Linked DNA regions of Kordia sp. SMS9. The protein of the gene in region 1 interacts with the protein of each later gene in a pairwise test. Links are inferred from orthologs where the notes say so. Each region holds a gene or a part of one and is shown in the gene's direction. Other genes may lie near its edges.

Evidence for each region.
Region 2: the proteins of KORDIASMS9_RS03090 (region 1) and ligA interact in binary tests that used the Escherichia coli proteins (3 or more experiments, as listed by UniProt). The link is inferred for Kordia sp. SMS9 from one-to-one orthologs.

Annotation. Positions count from the first base shown.
Region 1 is NZ_CP031153.1:673,217-684,610, reverse strand. Bases 2,459-6,024 are described here. They hold KORDIASMS9_RS03090 (leucine--tRNA ligase), read left to right. Parts: upstream 2,459-2,776; coding sequence 2,777-5,824; downstream 5,825-6,024. Other genes in these bases: KORDIASMS9_RS03085 (hypothetical protein), read left to right, coding at 5,906-6,024; KORDIASMS9_RS03095 (ABC transporter permease), read right to left, coding at 2,459-2,473. Also shown: KORDIASMS9_RS03105 (LytTR family DNA-binding domain-containing protein), read left to right, coding at 1-671; KORDIASMS9_RS03100 (AidA/PixA family protein), read left to right, coding at 955-1,476; more of KORDIASMS9_RS03095, read right to left, coding at 1,595-2,458; more of KORDIASMS9_RS03085, read left to right, coding at 6,025-6,490; KORDIASMS9_RS03080 (zinc metallopeptidase), read left to right, coding at 6,671-7,378; KORDIASMS9_RS03075 (Lrp/AsnC ligand binding domain-containing protein), read right to left, coding at 7,502-7,972; KORDIASMS9_RS03070 (saccharopine dehydrogenase family protein), read right to left, coding at 8,237-9,601; KORDIASMS9_RS03065 (DUF423 domain-containing protein), read left to right, coding at 9,690-10,088; pckA (phosphoenolpyruvate carboxykinase (ATP)), read left to right, coding at 10,158-11,394.
Region 2 is NZ_CP031153.1:3,683,443-3,694,157, forward strand. What follows is about bases 2,893-5,779. They hold ligA (NAD-dependent DNA ligase LigA), read left to right. Parts: upstream 2,893-3,280; coding sequence 3,281-5,278; downstream 5,279-5,779. Other genes in these bases: KORDIASMS9_RS15570 (sugar MFS transporter), read left to right, coding at 2,893-3,207; KORDIASMS9_RS15580 (hypothetical protein), read left to right, coding at 5,279-5,779. Outside these bases: KORDIASMS9_RS15560 (GH92 family glycosyl hydrolase), read left to right, coding at 1-600; KORDIASMS9_RS15565 (N(4)-(beta-N-acetylglucosaminyl)-L-asparaginase), read left to right, coding at 768-1,778; more of KORDIASMS9_RS15570, read left to right, coding at 1,894-2,892; more of KORDIASMS9_RS15580, read left to right, coding at 5,780-5,980; KORDIASMS9_RS15585 (hypothetical protein), read left to right, coding at 5,977-6,666; KORDIASMS9_RS15590 (hypothetical protein), read left to right, coding at 6,751-7,437; KORDIASMS9_RS15595 (hypothetical protein), read left to right, coding at 7,480-8,151; KORDIASMS9_RS15600 (bifunctional UDP-sugar hydrolase/5'-nucleotidase), read right to left, coding at 8,398-9,315; KORDIASMS9_RS15605 (5'-nucleotidase C-terminal domain-containing protein), read right to left, coding at 9,327-10,076; KORDIASMS9_RS15610 (hypothetical protein), read left to right, coding at 10,382-10,715. UniProt on the Escherichia coli protein: DNA ligase that catalyzes the formation of phosphodiester linkages between 5'-phosphoryl and 3'-hydroxyl groups in double-stranded DNA using NAD as a coenzyme and as the energy source for the reaction.

The DNA of each region.
Region 1 (11,394 bases):
GGTATCATGTAGTTGGAATAGCAACAACATTTAAAGAAGCATTGACTTTATTTTATGGTGATGTAAAAATTGATATTGCTATTATTGATATATTTTTAGAGGGCGTTCCAGATGGTATTGCCTTTGCAGAAACCATCAACACCGTACCAAATGCCGCAAAACCTTTTGTATTTCTAACCAGCTCTACCGATCGTCAAATATTTCAGCGAGCAAAGCTTACACAGCCATTCAGCTATTTAATGAAACCTTTCAATGAATTGGAAATTTTATATGCGATTGAAATGGCTGTTGAAAAATTTTATGCGCAACAAAATGTATTCCTCAGTAAAAAAGAAAATACAGTGATTACAGACGATCATCTATTTATCAAAAAAGGAAAATCACTCAAAAAAGTAGGACTTTCAGATATTGTATATATTGAAGTAGAAGAAAAATACTGTAACATCATAACCGAAAAAGAAAAGTTTGTCATCATGATTTCGTTGACGAAAATTTCGAAACTTTTAAGTCCAAGTATCTTCACAAAAACACATAGAAACTTCATCGTCAATTCAAAAAAAATTGAAGAAATTATACCAGCAGACAATCTTATCATGTTATCAAGCAATCATCACGTGCCTTTAAGTGAAAAATACAAAACCATCATTAAAAATTTGCACACGTTAAAATAATACCTTCTTCAAAATACAACAACGCTACAGCAAATAAATCTAAAAACGACTGTTGCCTTCTATTTTAAAAAAATCATCATACCACTTTTTCCTTGCTTCATGGAAAAGAAATCTTGCTCAGTGGTTCTTTTTTCATTTCACGCTCTTTTCCTTTCTAGTTTTACCTCAGAAATAAACGCTAGCCTATTTCATTTAGTTTCGATTGTGAAGTTGTATCACATAAAAAACAAGGCGGAATCTGAAAAGCCAATGAGTAGGAAATGAACCAAAAAAAATTAAAATCATGTCAAGTACAATAGATATTTTAACGGTCGTAGATGCGGTTTCTGTATTAGAAGCAGTTGCAAACAAAACCTTATCAGGTGATGGAACCTCAAGTAACCCATATAATTTAGGCGCCAACGGAACATCAGATGCATATATTTATATGATTACGGCAAAAGAATTTGTAGTGAACAATCAGGCAAAATCAGAACTTACAGTCGCGGCAAAAGTAGGTGACACCGTAAGATGGATGGCTACATGTCCTGGCGGAGGAACTTCTAGCAACATCATCTTAACAAACTGGCAAGCAGGTTCTGGAGACAATCTCATCAATCCATTATCGTTAGACTTAAGCATCAAATTATATGTAGGAAGCGCAACTGTGCCACCAACGGCTGTAGATTACGAAGATTACTGTTACGCAGGAATGGTTACAGGAGAAGGAAGTGTACAATACGTAATTACATTTCAAATTATAGATGAAGACGGAAACAGTCAAGGGTACTTTCTTTGGGATCCTTTCATCAATATCACCAACTAAGTGTATCAACTATACTACGAAGAAACAAAGCTGCTTTTATATAGTGGCTTTGTTTTTATGTGAAATTCAAGCTATTTCGACTTTTTCGGACTCCGAATTGTCAAAATCATAGCGAAAATTAATAATACAATTGATCGGTGCGCAAATTCAAGAAACGTTGTGTAGCAAAGAAACTACTCACCAACGTAATCAATACGCCAATTACTAAAATTCCAGCAAACACAGAACCGATCAACACTTTATCCTTAATCAATTTCAACTGCGGAAGCGATTCGTTTGCATAATACAACACGACAGCCATGCCAATTAACGCTAAAACTGCAGCAATAATGCCCATTTTTACACTCTTCCAAATAAAAGGCTTGCGAATAAAACCTTTCGTTGCGCCCACCATTTGCATGGTTTTAATCGTAAAACGCTTTGCATATACCGAAAGCCGAATAGAACTATTAATCAACAGCGCAGCAACAAACGCAAAAAAGATACACGCAATCAAAATTCCGAGTCCAATACGCTTAATATTCGCATTCAATTTAGAAACTAATGATTTATTGTATTCCACGCTATTCACAAAATTTTTCGCTTTCAGTTCTTTCACAATCGTTTCCAACTCTTCCACAGACACAAACTGAGAATTCAAATACACATCCAACGAATTATACAAAGGATTCTCTCCCAAATACGCTACAAAATCTTCTCCAATATCTTCCGTCAATTGTACAGCAGCTTCTTCTTTCGAAACAAAATTGGCGGATTTGGTATACGCTGCCAATGCCAACGTTTTCTGTAATTGCTTAATCTCTACGTCTTTTGCATTGTCCTTAAAAAAAATCGTCATCGGAACTTTCTCCTTATAAAAGTCCGCTACTTTTTTGGTATTCAAAACCAGCAATCCCAAAATTCCAAGCAAAAAAAGCACAAGTGTCGTACTCAATACCACAGAAAAATAAGAAGAAATCAATCGTTTTTTTTGATACTTTTCAAAAGAAGAACTCATAAACAGTGCATTATTTGGGTAAAGTAAAAAATTAAAAATGTAAAATGCTAAATTAAAAATTTAAAAGTTAACAAAATACTAGCATAACTAAAAACGTTGAAATAAATCAAATCGTACACAAACCTATAAATGAACTTAAAAGGACAGGTGTTTTGATGTTGATTTTGTCAATTTGACAATTTGTTGATCTGAATTCATACAAGCCAACAGCCAAAACCACAAACAAATTGACAAATCAACAGATGAACAAACAATAAAAAACAAAAAAACCACTAAATTTGCGCTTCTTTAAAAGCGATCAAGATGAAGTACAATTTCAACGAAATTGAAGCCAAGTGGCAAAAATATTGGGCAGAAAACGGAACTTTTCATGCCGAAAACAACTCTGACAAACCCAAATATTACGTGCTCGACATGTTTCCATATCCGTCAGGCGCGGGCTTACACGTCGGTCATCCACTAGGTTATATCGCTTCTGACATCTACGCGCGTTACAAGCGTCATCAAGGATTCAACGTCTTACATCCGCAAGGATATGATAGCTTCGGATTGCCTGCCGAACAATACGCCATTCAAACAGGACAACATCCTGCAATTACGACAAAAACGAACATCAAGCGCTATCGTGAGCAATTGGACAAAATTGGGTTCTCGTTCGATTGGAGCAGAGAAGTTCGCACATCCGATCCTGCGTATTACAAATGGACGCAGTGGATTTTTATCGAATTGTTCAACTCTTGGTACAATGTAGAAACGGACAAGGCAGAACATATTGATACGCTAATCGCAAAATTTGAAGCAGACGGAAACGCCAATGTAAAAGCAATATGTGATGATGATATTGCAGTGTTCGCTTCCGCAGAATGGACAAAGTACGATGCTAAAACGAAAGAACAAATACTGCTAAAATACAGACTTACCTATTTGGCGGAAACGGAAGTAAACTGGTGTCCAGCTTTGGGAACTGTCTTAGCAAATGACGAAATCGTGAACGGAGTTTCCGAACGTGGCGGTCATCCTGTCGTACGTAAAAAAATGACGCAATGGAGCATGCGAATCTCTGCGTATGCACAACGTTTACTAGACGGTTTGAACACCATCGACTGGCCACAACCGCTAAAAGACTCACAAACCAATTGGATTGGTCGCTCGCAAGGTGCGATGGTGACGTTCAAAGTAGACGGACATGATGCAAACATTGACGTCTTCACAACACGACCAGATACAATATATGGTGTAAGTTTTATGACGCTCGCACCAGAACACGAATTCGTAGCAAAAATAACGACTGCCGATCAAAAAGAAGCGGTTGAAAATTACATAGAAAAAACGTCCAAACGTAGCGAACGCGAACGCATGGCAGATGTCAAAACCATTTCTGGCGTATTTACAGGCGCGCACGCGTTGCATCCGTTTACGGGAGAAAAAATACAAATCTGGATTGGCGATTACGTATTGGCAAGCTACGGAACAGGCGCCGTCATGGCAGTTCCGTGTGGCGATCAACGTGATTACGACTTTGCAAAACACTTCGGATTGGACATTCCGAACATCTTTGAAAATGTAGACATTTCCGAAGAAGCGTATGGCGCAAAAGAAGGTGTAAAAATTGCAAACTCTGATTTCCTAAACGGTTTATCATACAAAAAAGCCATGAAAACCGTGATTTATGAAATGGAAAAACGCGGTATCGGGAAAGGAAAAATAAACTATCGTTTGCGTGATGCGGTTTTCTCGCGTCAGCGCTATTGGGGCGAACCATTTCCAGTATACTATGTCAACGGAATGCCGCAAATGATTGATGTACAACACTTACCAATCACATTGCCAGAAGTAGAAAAATACTTGCCCACCGAAACAGGCGAACCACCATTAGGAAACGCTGAGGTTTGGGCTTGGGATACAAAAAATAATAAAATTGTAAGTAACGATCTTGTCACTTCGAGCGCAGTCGAGAAGGCTGGGAACAACGGAATCTACCCACTAGAACTCAACACCATGCCAGGTTGGGCAGGAAGTTCTTGGTATTTCTTCCGTTACATGGAAAAAGCGTTGCGTGATGAAAACTTTGCAAGCAAAGAAGCTTTAGACTATTGGGAAAATGTAGATTTATACATTGGCGGAAGCGAACATGCAACCGGACATTTATTATACGCACGTTTTTGGACTAAATTCTTAAAAGACAGAGGTTTTGTCAATGTTGATGAACCGTTCAAAAAGCTCATCAATCAAGGAATGATTTTGGGAGAAAGTCCTAAAGGGTTGTTATTACCAAAATATTTAGATGAAAAATATGACCCTAATTCAGCAAAATTGAGAGAAGATAAATTAGGAAATGTAATTGGGCGTGCTGATATAGTTCTTCAAGATGATGGTAAAATATTGTATAGAGATTGGTTGTTGTTTCCTATAGAAGTTGCAAATCATTATGACTTTAATGAATCTATGATAGATACTATACCTTTAGAATTTGTAAAACAGAAAGGGAAAAAGTTTTTTATATCTATTGAAGATATAGGTAGTTTGAGAAAGAAATATGCAAAGTTTAATAATTTACAATTAGGGACTATTGAAGGTTTAAGTTTTATTCTAGAAAATGAAAATATTAATCAAGAAGTTGAAGAGAGTATAGAACAACTCAAGTGTAAGCTTAATATTGAAATAGAAAAAATGTCCAAATCGAAATACAATGTGGTCAATCCAGATGAAATTTGCGAAGCCTACGGCGCCGATAGTTTGCGTTTGTTTGAAATGTTTCTCGGTCCGCTAGAACAAGCAAAACCATGGAATACCGCAGGAATTTCGGGAGTTTTCGGATTCTTAAAGAAACTATGGAAATTGTATGTTGGCGAAGAAGGTGTTTCAAGAGTTACAGACGCCGTGCCAACGAAAGACAATTTAAAAACATTGCACAAAACCATCAAAAAGGTAGAAGAAGACATTGAAAACTTCTCGTTCAATACGTCGGTAAGTACGTTTATGATTTGTGTCAATGAACTCACAGCGCAAAAATGTAACAGCAGGGAAATTCTAGCACCATTAACGATTCTAGTGTCGCCATACGCACCGCATATTGCGGAAGAATTATGGTCACGTTTAGGACATGAAGGTTCTATTTCAAAAGTGCCATTTCCTGTGTTTGAAGAAAAACATTTGGTGGAAAGTTCCAAAGAATATCCAGTATCTTTCAATGGAAAAATGCGCTTTAAAAAGGAATTATCATTAGATTTATCGAAAGAAGAAATCGAGAAAATAATCTTGGAAGACGAACGCACACAAGCACAACTAAACGGAAGAACTCCGAAAAAAGTAATTGTAGTTCCCGGGAAAATTATTAATATCGTAGGATAGATTTGCTAAAACTTTGGTATGAAAATAGTAGTTAACTAAAAAAAATGTACTTTCATACCATAAAATAAAAAATTACAATACATGAAAAAACTTGTCTTTTTAATCGTATTCATCTGCATGGCAACAACGGTCGTTGCACAGAAAAAACAAGTAAAAGAACGTGCTGGTAAAAACTCGGAAGACAAAGAGTTTCCCACACAATACGCGTTCCCAAAAGAATATACAGGCACCTACGCAGGAAATTTGAACATTGCAGACGCTTCTGGCGTATTGCAAAATGTTCCGATGGAATTAACGCTCAAACCAACGGAAGATCCAAAAAAATATTCGTACACCTTATCATACATTGTTGCAAAGAAAAAAGATGAACGCAAGTATACACTCATTGTTGTAGATCCCGAAAAAGGATTGTACGATTTGGATGAAAATAATGGTGTTATTTTAAGAGCAAATTATATGAGACAAACGTTGTTCAGTACCTTTGAAGTCAATAATCGAATTTTAAATAGCAGTGTTGAATTTAGAAATGACGGACGCGTTTTCTTTACCATCATCGTAACAGAAAAAGCTGATCCAAGAAAAACAGGTGGCGAAAAATTATCGGTTACAAGTTACAATGCTGTGGTATTACAAAAAGCGGCGTTGCGCAAAGTAGAGCGCGACTAACAACAATAACTGACAAAACTTCATACAAACTAAAACCTCGCTCATTTGGCGAGGTTTTTGTATTTTTTATCGTAAAGATGAACAAATAGCCATTATAATTTCTAGTTCTAAAGTAGAATAAGTACCTTTTGAAGTAGTAAAAAATACTGTTGTTTTGTTCAACAAATAAAATTTAAAAATATGTTTTCAAGTGGTTATATGCTCCTCGCGGGTGCAATTATGTTGGTAAGTATGTTTGTGAGTAATAAACTGAAAAGCAAATTTTCGCATTACTCAAAACTGCATTTACGCAACGGAATGAGCGGCGCTGAAATTGCAGAAAAAATGTTGGCAGATCACGGCATTAGAGATGTAGAAGTAATACATGTAAAAGGAATGTTGACAGATCATTACAATCCGCAAAAAAAGACCGTAAATTTAAGTGAAGGCGTCTACAGTCAACGAAATGCCGCAGCGGCAGCGGTGGCGGCACACGAAGTTGGACATGCCGTGCAACATGCAAAAGCATACAAATGGTTAAAAATGCGCTCACAATTAGTCCCTTTGGTAAGTATTGCTTCCAAATTTTCGCAATGGGTTATTTATGGAGGAATTGCCTTAATGGCGAGTCAGCAAGCAGCGGGCGGCACAAGTACAGGAAGAACATTGCTCATCATCGGATTGATCATGTTTGCCACAGGAACGTTATTTAGTTTCATCACACTTCCGGTAGAATATGATGCTAGTAACCGTGCGTTGCGTTGGTTGCGAGATAAAAATATGGTGACGCAAGAAGAATTTGCTGGTTCGCAAGATGCGCTCAAATGGGCAGCAAGAACCTATGTCGTTGCCGCGTTGGGTTCGTTAGCAACCTTTCTGTATTTTGCACGGTATTTGAATAGAAAATAAAATATAAAAACTATAATTTATAAAAGACCGAATGTATGTTGCACTCGGTTTTTTTAGGCGTCAAGCGGAAATTGATTCAATTTCATGTCACGTTAATTAAAAATACTCAAATGTAGTAGAAAACTACACCTTAATTTGTCGATCAATTTGCTGATTTAAGGAAATAAACGTTTCGGTTCGTGAAACACCTTTAATCGTTTGTATTTTATGATTTAAAATGTGCATCAAGTGTTCGTTATCTTTACATAAAATCTTAATCAATAATGACCAATCGCCTGTGGTGTAGTGACTTTCCATGACTTCTGGAATTTGATCCAACGCTTTTACGGCATCTGGATTTCGCATGGCTTTGTCCAAAAATACACCAATAAATGCCATCGTTTTATAGCCCAATACTTTCGGATTGATGACGAATTTGGAGCCAACAATCAACTTTGCATCTTCCAGTTTTCGAAGTCGTTGATGTACAGCAGCACCAGAAATTCCAATGCTACGCGCAATACTTAAAATGGGTGTTCGTGCGTCTTTCATCAACGCACGCAGAATTTTTTTGTCAATTCCGTCAATTTCTATTTGTTCATTAATCACTTTCATACGGTGTAATTTGTCAGGTGAAAGTCAAAAGTACATTTTTTTGATAAAATTGATATTTTTAGAGTGAAGAAAATGAAAAATTGTAAATCAGAAAACGTGAATCTAAAGCGTCTCTTCGAGTGATTTTTCGAAATATAATGGAGAAAAATAGTATCGAGAAGTACTTTGAAGCAGATTTACTTCCAAGAAGATCGCGATACTAAATCTTTTCAAAATTTCATGCGATTTGACATGTGGTTTTGTAACATCAACAATCAAAAATCCCTACACATACTCATCATTATAGCCAAAATACGGAACTTTCTCTTCTCTAAAAGCAATTCCGTACGTAGATAATTCTTCCAAAATAGGCGTATATACTTCTTTTGTAATAGGTAATTGTACACCTGGTGTGGTAATTTCTTTGTTTAAAATTTTCAAAGCAGCAATTGCAACGGGCAATCCAACAGTTTTTGCCATCGCTGTGTATGTTTGATCTTCTCCTAAAATCACCATTTTGGAATCAATTTGATGCTTTTCACCATCTTTTTCATACCCAAACTTGTGATACATCACAATCATATCTTTATCTTCTGGTTTAAGCGTCCAGCTATCCATCAATATTTTTTGTAGAATTTGTGCAGGCGTCGCATTTTCCAAGCCTACTTTTTTGTGCGGATTGAAAATATCTAACTCCAATAACTTTTCCCAGAGCGTATCATCTTGATCAATCTTTAAATTGTGACGCATTTTCAACTCTACAGAATCGGTGGGACTGTACGGCAAGAAAGAATTCACAAAATCACGATAGCTCATTTCTGCGGAGTTTTCCATGACATAACTATCGTCCGTCATGCCTAACATGACAAACATTTGCCAAGCTCTTGAGTATCCAACTCTTCGGATGGTTCCGCGATACAAAGTCAAAATATCATCCAAACCATATACACTTCTGTACTTTAGCGAATCGCGGTTGGCATACGCTTCAAACTTTCCGTAGCCTTCTACAGTTAAAAATTCCGTTCTACGGAAGAGTCTATTATATGGAATATATTTATAGCTTCCTTCTTGAATAAATTTTGCCGTGCCACCTTGTCCAGCTAACACCACGTTTCTAGGATTCCATGTAAATTTATAGTTCCACAAATTGGTATCACTCTCAGGTGCGACCAATCCACCTGTAAACGATTCAAACAAAATCATTTTTCCGCCGTGATCACGAATGCGATCAATAACTTCCATGGCACTCATGTGATCAATGCCAGGATCGACACCAATTTCGTTCATAAATACCAAGCCTTTTTCTTTTACAGCTTCATCTAGTGCTTGCATTTCCTTACTGATGTAGGAAGCCGTCACCATATTTTTCCCAAATTGCACACAATCTTTCGCTACTTCAATATGAAAGCGCGCTGGCAACATTGAAATCACAATAGCGGCTTCTTTGATGGCAGCTTGGCGACTTTCTTCATGAAATACATCCAACAAAATAGCAGACGCATTTTCATGATTTCCAACTAATTTTTGAGCATTTTCAAGATTGATATCTCCAACGGTAATATGTAAGTTTTCTGTGTGACTTTTATCTAAAAAATATTTAATAAGGTACGAAGCAGATTTTCCTGCACCAATAATTAAAATGTTTCGCATAGTGAGTTTTGTTGCGTAATTTTGTAAAAAGACAAATATAACACGAATGTAGCAAAATGTTACATTTATAAAAATAACTTCACGAATTATGAGAAAAAAAATATTGATTACAGGAACTATTTTGGGATTGTTAGCGGTTATTTTAGGAGCTTTTGGGGCACATGCGCTCAAAAAAGTATTGAGTGCCGATCAACTTGCTTCTTTTGAAACAGGTGTGCGTTACCAAATGTATCACGTGTTTTTATTACTTTTTACAGGAATGTCCACGCTGATTTCTCCAAAAATGCAACGACTCATCTATGTTTTTGTGTTGTGGGGAATTATTTTATTTTCAGGTTCTATTTATTTATTAGCAACAAAAGATGTTACAGGTTTGGATATCAGCAGTATAGGGTTTATTACACCAATTGGAGGAACACTCTTGATTATAGGTTGGATAGCACTTCTCTTGAATTTTTTCAAGCTTAAAACAGAGAAAATCAGTTAAAAAAACAAAGACTCTGTAAAAATATTTATACTTTTGTCCTTTACAAAAACACAACTAGAGTTAAAAGTTATGACGAATAACACCTTCTCAACGAAAACGATTTCGTTAAACCAATATGGAATCATGGATGCGAAAGCACATTACCAACTTTCCTCGGACCAACTTCACGAAGAAACGATACAAAAAGGACAAGGAGTAGAAACTTCTTTTGGAGCGATTGCTGTAAACACAGGAGAGTTTACAGGAAGATCCCCGATGGATCGTTTTATTGTGAAAGATAGTATTACCGAAGATGAAATTTGGTGGGGTGACATCAACATTCCTTTTGAACCTGAAGCTTTTGATAAATTGTATGACAAAGTCGTTGCATACTTATCAGAAAAAGAAGTTTTTGTCCGCGATGCGTATGCGTGTGCCGACGAAAATTATAAATTGAACATTCGTGTAATCAACGAATATCCTTGGAGCAATATGTTTGTGTATAACATGTTTTTACGTCCAACGGAAGAAGAATTAGATGGTTTTAAAGAAGATTGGCTTGTTGTGAATGCACCAGAGTTTATGGCAGATCCTGCAATAGACGGAACGCGCCAACACAACTTTGCTATTTTGAACTTTACTAAGAAAATTGCACTTGTAGGTGGAACAGGATATACAGGAGAAATTAAAAAAGGAATTTTTTCTGCCTTAAACTTTATTTTGCCTGTATTTAAAAACACGTTGCCAATGCACTGTAGTGCGAATGTTGGAAAAGAGGAAGATACCGCTATTTTCTTCGGATTGTCAGGAACAGGGAAAACGACCTTGTCCGCAGATCCAGATCGCAGGTTAATTGGAGATGATGAACATGGTTGGACCAATGAAAATACAGTGTTCAACTTTGAAGGCGGTTGTTATGCGAAAGCCATTGATTTGACGGAAGAAAGCGAACCTGAAATTTATCGCGCGATTAAAAAAGGTGCGATTCTTGAAAATGTTGTACTCGACGAACATAAAAATGTAGATTTTGAAGATACTTCCATCACACAAAATACGCGTGTAAGCTATCCAATTTATCATATTGACAATATTCAAATTCCATCTATTGGAAAAAATCCTAAAAATATATTTTTCTTAACGGCAGATGCATTTGGTGTGTTGCCTCCAATTTCAAAATTAACACCAGGACAAGCAGCGTATCATTTCATTTCAGGGTATACTGCGAAAGTAGCAGGAACCGAAGCTGGAATTGACGAACCTGTACCAAGTTTTTCTGCGTGTTTTGGAGCGCCATTTATGCCATTACATCCAACCAGGTATGCAGAAA
Region 2 (10,715 bases), 3.0 Mb from region 1 along the record:
ATGCCAGATTTTAAGGAATACACGAAACCGTTTGCAATCTCTGAAATGAGTTTCTTGGAAGTATATGCGCAACGTGACGATGAAAAGAGTCCCACAATTGCGACAACATTCTTTAAAATTGATCCGAATTTAAAAATAAAACTCGAAACAGAATACGCAAATCAATACAATGCGGGTGGACAAAACGCGCTGATTGACGGCATTTTAGGAACAGAAGATTTCCGAACTGGAACGTGGCAAGGCTATTTTGATAAAGATGTGATTGCTACGGTCGATTTAGGAAAAGTAAAACCAATCAATACGATTCAAGTAAATTTCTTGGAAGATCAGAAAAGCTGGATATTTCTTCCAACCGAAGTTGAATGTTACGTGAGCGACAATCCAAACCGTTTTTACAAATCATTACCAAAACAAACCTTTGACGTTACCAAACCCAAAGAAGGTGCACATATTAAAAATGTAAGGTTTGATATGAGAGGCTACAGCGCACGTTATGTAAAAATTGTAGCAAAAAAATTAGGTGTTTTACCAGCATGGCATTTGGGGCACAAACACGATGGACGCAGTTGGTTGTTTGTGGACGAAATAGAAATAAAATAACGTGTAGAGTGCCGAGATATAAATGAAATACATTCATCAAGGCTTCTCGACTGCGCTCGAAGTGACAAAATTAAATAGTATCAAAAGAAGTCAAAATACGATTGCCAGTTTTTCATTTTATTCATTTAATTTGAAACATGTGAAAGGCAGCGTTTAAAACTAACAACATGAAACGAAGAAAGTTTATTCAAAATGCTGCATTAACAGGCTTAGGACTTACGGTAGGTGCTGCATTGACCGCTTGCGCAGATGATGAAAAATCCAAAGAAAAGGCTGCGGCTACCAAGTTTACATCTGACGTAAAACCTAGCATACCGATGGTGATTGCTACATGGAATGTGCCGAATGCCACGAAAAAAGCATGGGAAGTTATAGAAGCTGGAAATTCAGCATTGGACGCTGTAGAAAAAGGCGTAATGGTAGAAGAAGCTGACGTAAACAATCAATCGGTTGGAAAAGGCGGTTTGCCAGATAGAGATGGAAATGTAACGCTTGACGCGTGTATTATGAACAAAGATGGCGATTATGGTGCGGTTGTCTGTATCGAAAATATCAAACATCCAATTTCGGTCGCTAGAAAAGTGATGGAAGACACGCCACATGTGCTATTGGCAGGAAATGGCGCGAAGAAATTTGCGATAGAAAGTGGTTTTACACCAGAAAACCTTTTAACAGAAGCTTCCAAAAAAGCGTGGGAAAAATGGAAAGTTGAGGCTAAATACAAACCAATTATCAACGTAGAAAATCATGATACCATTGGAATGTTAGCGATTGATAAAAAAGGAAATATTTCTGGCGCGTGTACCACAAGCGGATTGTCTTATAAAATGCAAGGTAGAGTAGGAGATTCGGCAATTATTGGTTCCGGATTGTTCATTGACAATGAAGTAGGCGGCGCCACCGCCACAGGAATGGGCGAGGAGGTTTTAAAAACTGTCGGAAGCTTTTTAATTGTAGAGTTGATGCGACAAGGGAAATCGCCACAAGAAGCCTGTGAAGAAGCCGTAAAACGCGTCATTAAGAAAAGTCCAAATTATAAGGATTTTCAAGTGGGCTACATCGCTGTCAATAAAAAAGGAGAAACGGGCGCGTATTGCATTCACGAGTGGTTCAACTATACGACGTATCAAAATGGAGAAAATGTGAATCATAAATCGGATTTTTATAATAAGCAGTAGTTAGATTTTAGTATTGAGTATTGAGTATTGAGTATTTAGTATTGAGAACTTTTAAAATACAAACAACACTTTGACAGGCTCAGTGTAAACAAAAAACGAACAAATAACCACCAACATGAACACCAACAAATCATACAAAAGTGCTTTTATATTTTTAACATCCTTATTTTTTCTTTGGGGATTTATTACGGTGTTAGTCGATCCACTAATTCCAAGATTGAAAGAAGTATTCGAATTGACCTATTTTCAGTCAGGATTGATACAATTTGCATTTTTTGGCGCGTATTTATTACTCTCCATTCCCGCAGGATTTATTTTGTCTAAAATTGGTTATAAAAAAGGAATCATTCTCGGTTTGATGATCATGGGAACTGGCTGTTTATTGTTTTATCCAGCAGCTTCATCACGATTGTTTGTCCTTTTTCTGTTAGCTGTATTTGTACTGGCAAGCGGAATGACCATTTTGCAAGTAGCCGCGAATCCGTATGTTACTGCGCTTGGTTCAGAAGAAACAGCTTCAAGCCGATTGAACTTGTCGCAAGCTTTTAATTCGCTCGGAACTGCGATTGCACCTGCAATTGGCGCGATGTTTATTTTAAGTGATAAAATTAAAACGAGTGATGAAATTTCGCTATTGTCAGAAGCAGACAAAGAAGTCTATTTTGCTGCGGAAGCCTCAAATGTGCAATTGCCATTTGTGGCAATAGGTGTGTTTACGTTGATTTTAGCTGGAATTTTTATCTATGTAAAACTGCCAAAGTTATTGCAAAAAGCGCCAAAAGGTGGATATCTCAGTTTATTGAAAAAGCCTTCGTTAGTGATGGGCGCAATCGGAATTTTTGTATACGTTGGCGCAGAAGTTGCCATCGGAAGTTATTTGACGAATTATTTTAGAGATATGAATCTGGCAGAAGCCATCATGAACAGTCCGACAATGAAAAGCATTTCAGAATGGATTGTTGGTTCGGATTTGGCGGAATTAGATTCAAAAGCGATTGTTGGTGCATTTGTCACATTTTACTGGTCTGGCGCGATGATCGGACGTTTTATTGGCGCGTATTTAACCAAAATATTAGATCCAGCAAAAGTATTGATTAGCTTTGCCATCGGTGCATTATTAATGATTCTCATTTCCATGAACACGGTAGGTTTTGTATCTATGTGGAGCATTCTCGCAGTTGGATTGTTTAACTCCATCATGTTTCCAACAATCTTCAGTTTGGCGTTGAGCGGATTGGACGAATTGAAACCACAAGCTTCAGGTATTTTGTGTACCATGATTGTTGGTGGCGCCATCATTCCACCATTGTTTGGATTGTGTACAGATACCTACGGGTTTAAAACCGCATTTATTCTAGTATTGGTTTGTTATGGATATATTCTATTTTATGGGTTTATGAAACGTAAAAAGCCCGTTGTTGCATCATAATCTAACGGAAAGTATGGTTGCCATAGTATAGTTTGCTATATTTGTTATAAGACTTCTATAACAAGTATATTGCATGAGTACTATTCAAGAAAAGTTAACCGCTTTGCGCGATGAATTACGCGAACATAATTACAATTATTACATCCTAGATAACGCTACGATTTCTGACTATGAGTTTGATATGAAACTCAAAGAATTGCAGGAATTGGAAGCAAAACATCCCGAGTTTTATGATCCAAATTCGCCAACGTTGCGTGTTGGTGGCGCGATTACCAAGAATTTTAATACGGTTGCACATGAATATCGTATGTATTCGTTGGACAATTCGTATTCGAAAGAAGATTTGTTGGATTGGGAAAAGCGCATTCATAAGATTCTCGGTGTGGAAACGGTGGAATATACCTGCGAGCTCAAGTATGATGGCGCTTCTATGAACCTCACGTACGAAGATGGAAAGTTGATCAAAGCGGTCACACGTGGCGATGGTTTTCAAGGAGATGAGGTGACCAATAATATCAAAACGATTAAAACGGTTCCGTTACGCTTAAAAGGTGATTTTCCTGCAAAGTTTGACATTCGCGGCGAGATTATTCTTCCGCTTGACGGATTTAATAAAATGAACGAAGAACGTGTTGCCAATGGTGAAGAACCGTACATGAACCCACGAAATACCGCTTCTGGAAGTTTAAAATTGCAAGACAGTAGCGAAGTCGCGAAACGTCCGTTAGAATGCTTGTTATACAGCTTAAAAGGCGAAAAACTACCAATAGCTACACAGTTTGAAAGTTTAAAGAAAGCCCGCCAATGGGGATTTAAAGTACCAACCGTGGCAAAAGTTGCTAAAAATGTGGATGAAATCCTGGATTTTGTAAATCATTGGGAAGTGCATCGGCACGAGTTGGCATACGAAATTGATGGCGTCGTGATTAAAGTCAACAATCTGCAATATCAAGATGAATTGGGCTATACGTCCAAAGCACCACGTTGGGCAATGGCGTATAAGTTTAAAGCTGAGCAAGCGGTGACGGTTTTGAATGAAATTACGTATCAAGTTGGACGTACAGGTGCTATTACGCCTGTTGCGAATTTAGAACCTGTATTGTTAGCAGGAACTACCGTAAAACGTGCTTCATTGCATAATGCCGATCAAATTGCAAAATTGGATATTCGCGAACGCGATACTGTTTTTGTAGAAAAAGGCGGCGAAATTATTCCGAAAATCGTAGGTGTTCATTTTGATGCGCGTCCGGTAGATTCTACCAAAACCGTATACGCGACACACTGTCCCGAATGCGATACACCTTTAGAACGAAAAGAAGGTGAAGCACAACATTATTGTCCAAACACAATGGGCTGTACGCCTCAAATTGTGGGACGAATTCAGCATTTTATTTCGCGCAAAGCGATGGATATTGACGGTTTAGGAGGCGAAACGGTGGCATTGTTAGTCAAAGAAGGATTGATTACCAATTATGCCGATTTATACGAATTGACCAAAGAACAGATCATTCCGCTAGAGCGCATGGCAGAAAAAAGTGCAGAGAATTTAGTGAATGGTATTGAAGCGTCGAAACAAATTCCTTTTGAGCGTGTGTTGTATGCGTTGGGAATTAGATATGTAGGAGAAACTGTGGCTAAAAAATTGGCAAAACACTACAAATCTATTGATGCGCTGATGAACGCTTCGTCGGAGGATTTAGTGTCAGTCGACGAAATAGGCGTGAAGATCGCCGAAAGTGTGGCGCAATTCTTTCAAGAAGAAGCTAATTTGCAAATTATTACACGTTTACAAGAAGTTGGCGTGCAATTAGAATTTTCAGCAGCACAGTTGGAAGGATTGACAGAAACCTTGTTAGGGAAGTCATTTGTTGTTTCGGGTGTGTTTGAAAAAGTATCGCGAAATGAATTGAAAAAACTCATAGAAAATAATGGAGGAAAAGTATCATCGTCCATTTCTTCTAAAACTTCGTATGTAGTTGCAGGCGACAAAATGGGACCGAGCAAACGTGCAAAAGCAGAAAAGTTAAACATTACTATTTTGACAGAAGATGAGTTTTTGAATATGATTTAAATGAATTTTACAAAACCCACACATATTGCTTTTTTGATTGCTTCGGTGATTACAATGGTGGTGGCTATGTTTTTTGAAAAATTTTATTTGATATATGCGCAGCCGTTTACAGTGTTTACAATTTTAGTCATCTATTTTGTAGAAAAAAAAGATCCTACAAGCGTGCTGTATATTTTATCGCAGCTTATTGGTTTGGTAGGTGGAATTTTGCTCATTTTAGGCATGCGTGATCATTTGAAAGCAGTTTCTATATTATTTTCGTTGTTTTATATTATCTACTTGCGATTGATGTATGTACGTAATGAAATGACAAAGCCCGAAGTGCGCACATATATGTATGTAATATTGTTTTCAATTCCTATACTATACATTTATTATATTTTGATAAAAACTGTCTCTTCAGAGTTAAAAGATGTGGTTATCTACTTTAGTTGTTTGATGTTTTTTATGTTGAGTTACATTATTACAGCAGTATATTACTATTTAAAAGATAAAAAACCGACCAATTTATGGATGCTGATAGCCGCTGTGAATCTTGGTTTTATGAACATTTTAATCGGTTTGAATGAATTGTACATGTATGAAACTATTTTCACTGTAATTGTAACATTTTGCAGTGTGTGTATTCAAGTTTTTGTATTGAAATTTATGTTGCATGACAAAAATGATGATGCCAATGTATTGAATCTGTCGGACGAATGAAATATACACAACCAATTTATATAGCATTTTTCACAATAGCATTCATTTCGTTATTGGTAGCGCTATTTTTTGAGAAACAAGATTTGTTGTATGTATATCCATTTACCTTTATTGCCATTGCGATTGCGTATGTAATGGAAAGAAAAAAACGGATAAGTATTACTTTTTTATCAGCACTTTTTTTTGGATTGTGCGGAGGTATTTTTTTGATTTTAGATTTTAAAGAAGCTATTCCTATGATTTCTATTTGTATTTCCATTTTTTACCTTTTGTATTTGCGACTCATGTATTTGAAGAATGAAAGAAAGAAAGCACATGGAAAAACATATGTAAGTCTGCTGTTCATTTTTATTCCGGTACTCTATATCTATGATCGTGTTTTTTGTTTGGTATATGAAGAAATACATAATGGATTTGTCTATTTTACAGTAATGGCAGTGTGTATGTTGGTTTATATTATGGCTGCGATTTATTATTATTTGCGTACTAAGAATCAATCGAATTTATGGATGCTGATTACCGCCGTAAATTTGGGAATTATGAATATTATTGTCATCATCAATGAATTGTATGTATACGAACGCATATTTACGGTGATGGCTATTTTTTGTAGTAATTTGATGTTATTCTTTTCCATAAAATTTATGTTGGAAGAAGATACCAATGTGCTTACAGAAGTAGTTTAGTAGTATAAAAATAGCATTAATTAGTAAGCATATAGAAGTATTAAAATTAATTAAACATGAGCATAACAGTAAAATCATTCGTAAATGTCTAAGCAAAAAATCCTTACATATTTGTACTTTACTCTTTTAGTGTTAGATGTATTCGGAATTGTGTATCCTGAAATCATTTATAGGAAGTATGTAACATTTTTGCCTTTTCCTATATTAATGCTCTTGTATTTTGTTTCTTTAAAAAAGATGAACTGGCTATATACAATAGCCTTATTCAGTACTTTTTTAGGAATTCTCTTTTTTAAACTTTCTATGCATTTTAAAATTGCTTTGATATTTTACGGAATTGGAGTTTGTATCTATGTGGTTTTAGCACTCAAAACCGCAATAGTGATTCCTACACAGACTATTTTTAAGGCAACAATTCCTTTTCTAATAGTATATCTAGTGCCACTATTTTTGTACTATGAAGCAGTAAATTTTGAAATCTTCAACTATATATTGTTTTATGTATTCTTCGTCGGATTATTTGTTTTCATTTCTGTGTTAATTTACATTCATCAACAAAACAGAACGAACTTGTGGTTATTTAGCTCAGGCATTATCTTCTTAATTTCTACTATTATTCATGGATATCATCTTTTTATAGAGCAACTTGACGTGTTACGTGTTGGAATCGTTATCACATTTCTCATCATGCATTATACAATGTATCGCTATGTAATTTTACAGCAAATAAATGCAATGTCTCAAAATCAACCTAAAGTACACTCAAAATAAGTGTAGGATTTCTATTCAGAAATAAGTTACTTTGCGAAGCTCATGAAAAAGATAGCCAAGCTTTTAGTCATATTACTCATTTGCATTGCTAGTGTAGATCTTCTGTGGTTTTTCTTCCCAGATTACATCTCACGAAAGTATGCCATTGTACTGACGATTCCAGCAATTACCATTTGTTATTTTTTATATGTTGAGGTGAAAAACATCATGTATTTATTGGCGCTAACAGCGTTTATGGTAGCAGACTATTATTTCTTTATAGAAAAAAATCTTGGTATTGGAATTATAAGTAGTGGTGTTGCATTATCCATCTATGGTGTGCTTGTTTTAAAACAGTCGCATTATATTTCTACGAGAAAATTGCTCATTAGTACCGTTCCTTTTTTGACATTATACATGTTGCCATTTGTCTTTTTTGTAGATAGAATTAAGGATGAAATTTTTGGCGAGGTCATATTTTACACCTTTGCAATTGCATATTTTGCCTTCATGTCTACCATGGCATTCATTAGCAAAAGAACAAAAGTCACCAAAACATTACTGTTGGCAGGCTTATCAACGGCATTCATGGGTGTTTTATTTGGAGCGTTTTTATTTGTGGAAAGAAAACCAATGTATTCCATGTTTGCCAATCTGCTTTTTGTGTATTCACACTACAAAATGTGGCAATATATCATTATTAAAGATGCTTCTGAAACTGTTGAGGAAGTGTGAAGGTAGTTGGGAGTATTGAGTATTGAGAAGTTTCAAAGCGCAGTTTAAAAGTTTATAGGTTTAGTAGTTTAAGTTTCAAACAAAAAGACGAATTAACGAATAACGAAAATCAAATTATAAATGTTGAATGCTAAATTTTAAATGTAAAAAGTAATTCAACAGAAAACAGACAACACACAACAGGTGCAAAGCGACCAGAACCCAAAAGCGAAGCGACCTAACACCTAAAACCCAATTCCCAAAAAACTACACCACAATCGACTTCCCATTGGCAATTACATTTTTCTCGTCGTCAAAATAAAAATCTACGCGTCCCACATAAATGCCATAAGCACCAACTTGATTGACTAATACAGATTCTCCTTTGCTGTTTTTTTCTATCGTAGGTTTTGGTAAAAATGTATGTGTATGTCCTCCAATAATCAAGTCGATATCTTTGGTAGCCCGCGCCAATTTCAAATCAGACGGACGTTCTGGGTTTCGTTTGTAATGATAGCCAATGTGTGATAAACAAATGACCAAATCACATTTTTCTTCTTCTTTTAAGATGCGACTCATATCTTGCGCCTTCTCAATAGGATCATTGTACACAGTTTCTTTATACATGCGCTTGTCTACCAAACCTTCTAACTTTACACCAAGCCCAAAAATTCCAATCTTAATGCCATCTTTCTTAAAAATTTTATAGGGTTTTACATGCGTATCTAAAACAGTGTTTTTAAAGTCATAATTGGCAGAAACAAAATCAAAGTTCGCATTCGGTAATTGCGCGTACAATCCGTCAATACCATTGTCATAATCGTGATTTCCAATCGTTGCCAAATCGTACTTCATCATGCTCATCAGCTTAAATTCCAATTCGCCGCCATAATAATTAAAATACGGCGTTCCTTGAAAAATATCACCTGCATCTAGCAATAATGTATTTGGGTTTTCCTTTCGGATATTAGCAATCAAACTCGCTCTACGTGCGGCACCACCTTGATTTGGATTTCGTGGATGATTCGCGCCAAACGGATCAATATGACTGTGTACGTCGTTCGTATGTAAAATGGTAATATGTTTCTTTGCGGAACTCGCTGTAAAACTTTGTAAAGACAAACCTCCTAATGTCACAAAAGCACTAGAAGCCAACGAATTTTGTATAAAATCTCTTCTCTTCATTCTAATTAAGGTTATTGTTGTACAAATCTGCCATCCAAGCGCGCAGGAATGGTGTCAACACTTTTAAAATAATCAATCATGGCGTTTCTAATTTTATAATCTAACACCTCTAACGATTCGGGGTTTTTCAAGAAATTCATCCGATCACCACCATTTTGCAAATAATCAGAAGTTACCACCGTGTATGTTTTGCCATCTTCAATCGGTTTTCCGTCAATCAATGCTTCTGTAACCTTGGCGTCTTTATCGAGTTTGATGGTCAAGCCAGAAATGGGATGCGCGCGTTTTGCTTCTGCTAAATACGCTACCATATTGTGCACATTCTCCGAAGTCAATTCTGCCACAACAATTGAATTTTCAAAAGGCATTACATTAAAAGCGGTTCGTGTTTTTATCGGTCCTTGAGGAATTGGCGCGCGAATTCCACCGTGATTCAACAAGCAAACATCAATGCTTCTTCCAGTTCGTTTCTTGTACACAGGCTCACTTTGTGATTTTACCAAATCTGCCATGACATTTCCAATGGTTGTTTCTAACGCACCGTCATTCTTATGCATATCTTTGGGTGCATAACTCAGTACTTTGTTCATATCTTCTTCGATACGCTCACGAAAAGGCTTTATAAAATCTTCAATTTCCTGATTCGCAGTTAACGAATCGTTGATATTGATACGTTTTCCTTCAATTTTGGAAACACGTTGTTTTTCTTGGGAACAAGAAACTGCTATCAAAATGGCAAGCAGCACAATAATTTTTCTCATAAACAGTAAAATATGCGGCAAATTATAAAAAATACAAGATACTGTCATTGCCAAACACACTAAATAATTGTAAAAACACACACTTTTTTTGTGATTACTTGCCAAAAATCAACGCTCATTGTTAAAAAACGACGCTTACAAACTTATTTTTTTCTTCTCAAAAACTCCTTGTAACTTCGTGAATATCTAACGTTCACGAGGAAGAACTAGATTCATAAATTTTTAAAACGAAAGAGATGCATATTCATACATGCGTCTCTTTTTTATGGAAAAAGAGTATTTTTGTCCAATATCAATTTCATTTCATGTTTTTAAAAGGATTACAGCAGAAGTCTGCGAAGAAAGCACTTACGCAAAAGCTACACAAAACCACAACAAAAGAAGTGGAGGCTACACCGATTCAAACCATAGGATTGATTATAAATGCTGATATAACAGATAATGTTACGTACATTGTGCAAAGTTTGCAATTCAATGTTGCGGTAGACGTGTTGTATTATCATAAAAACGCACAAAAAAACCGCGAAGTAAACCATCCTGTTTTTTATGACAAAGATTTTGGTTGGAAAGGAAAAGCAAAAACGGAAGAATTAGCGCAATTTTTAAGCAAACCTTTCGACTTACTCATCAGTTATTACA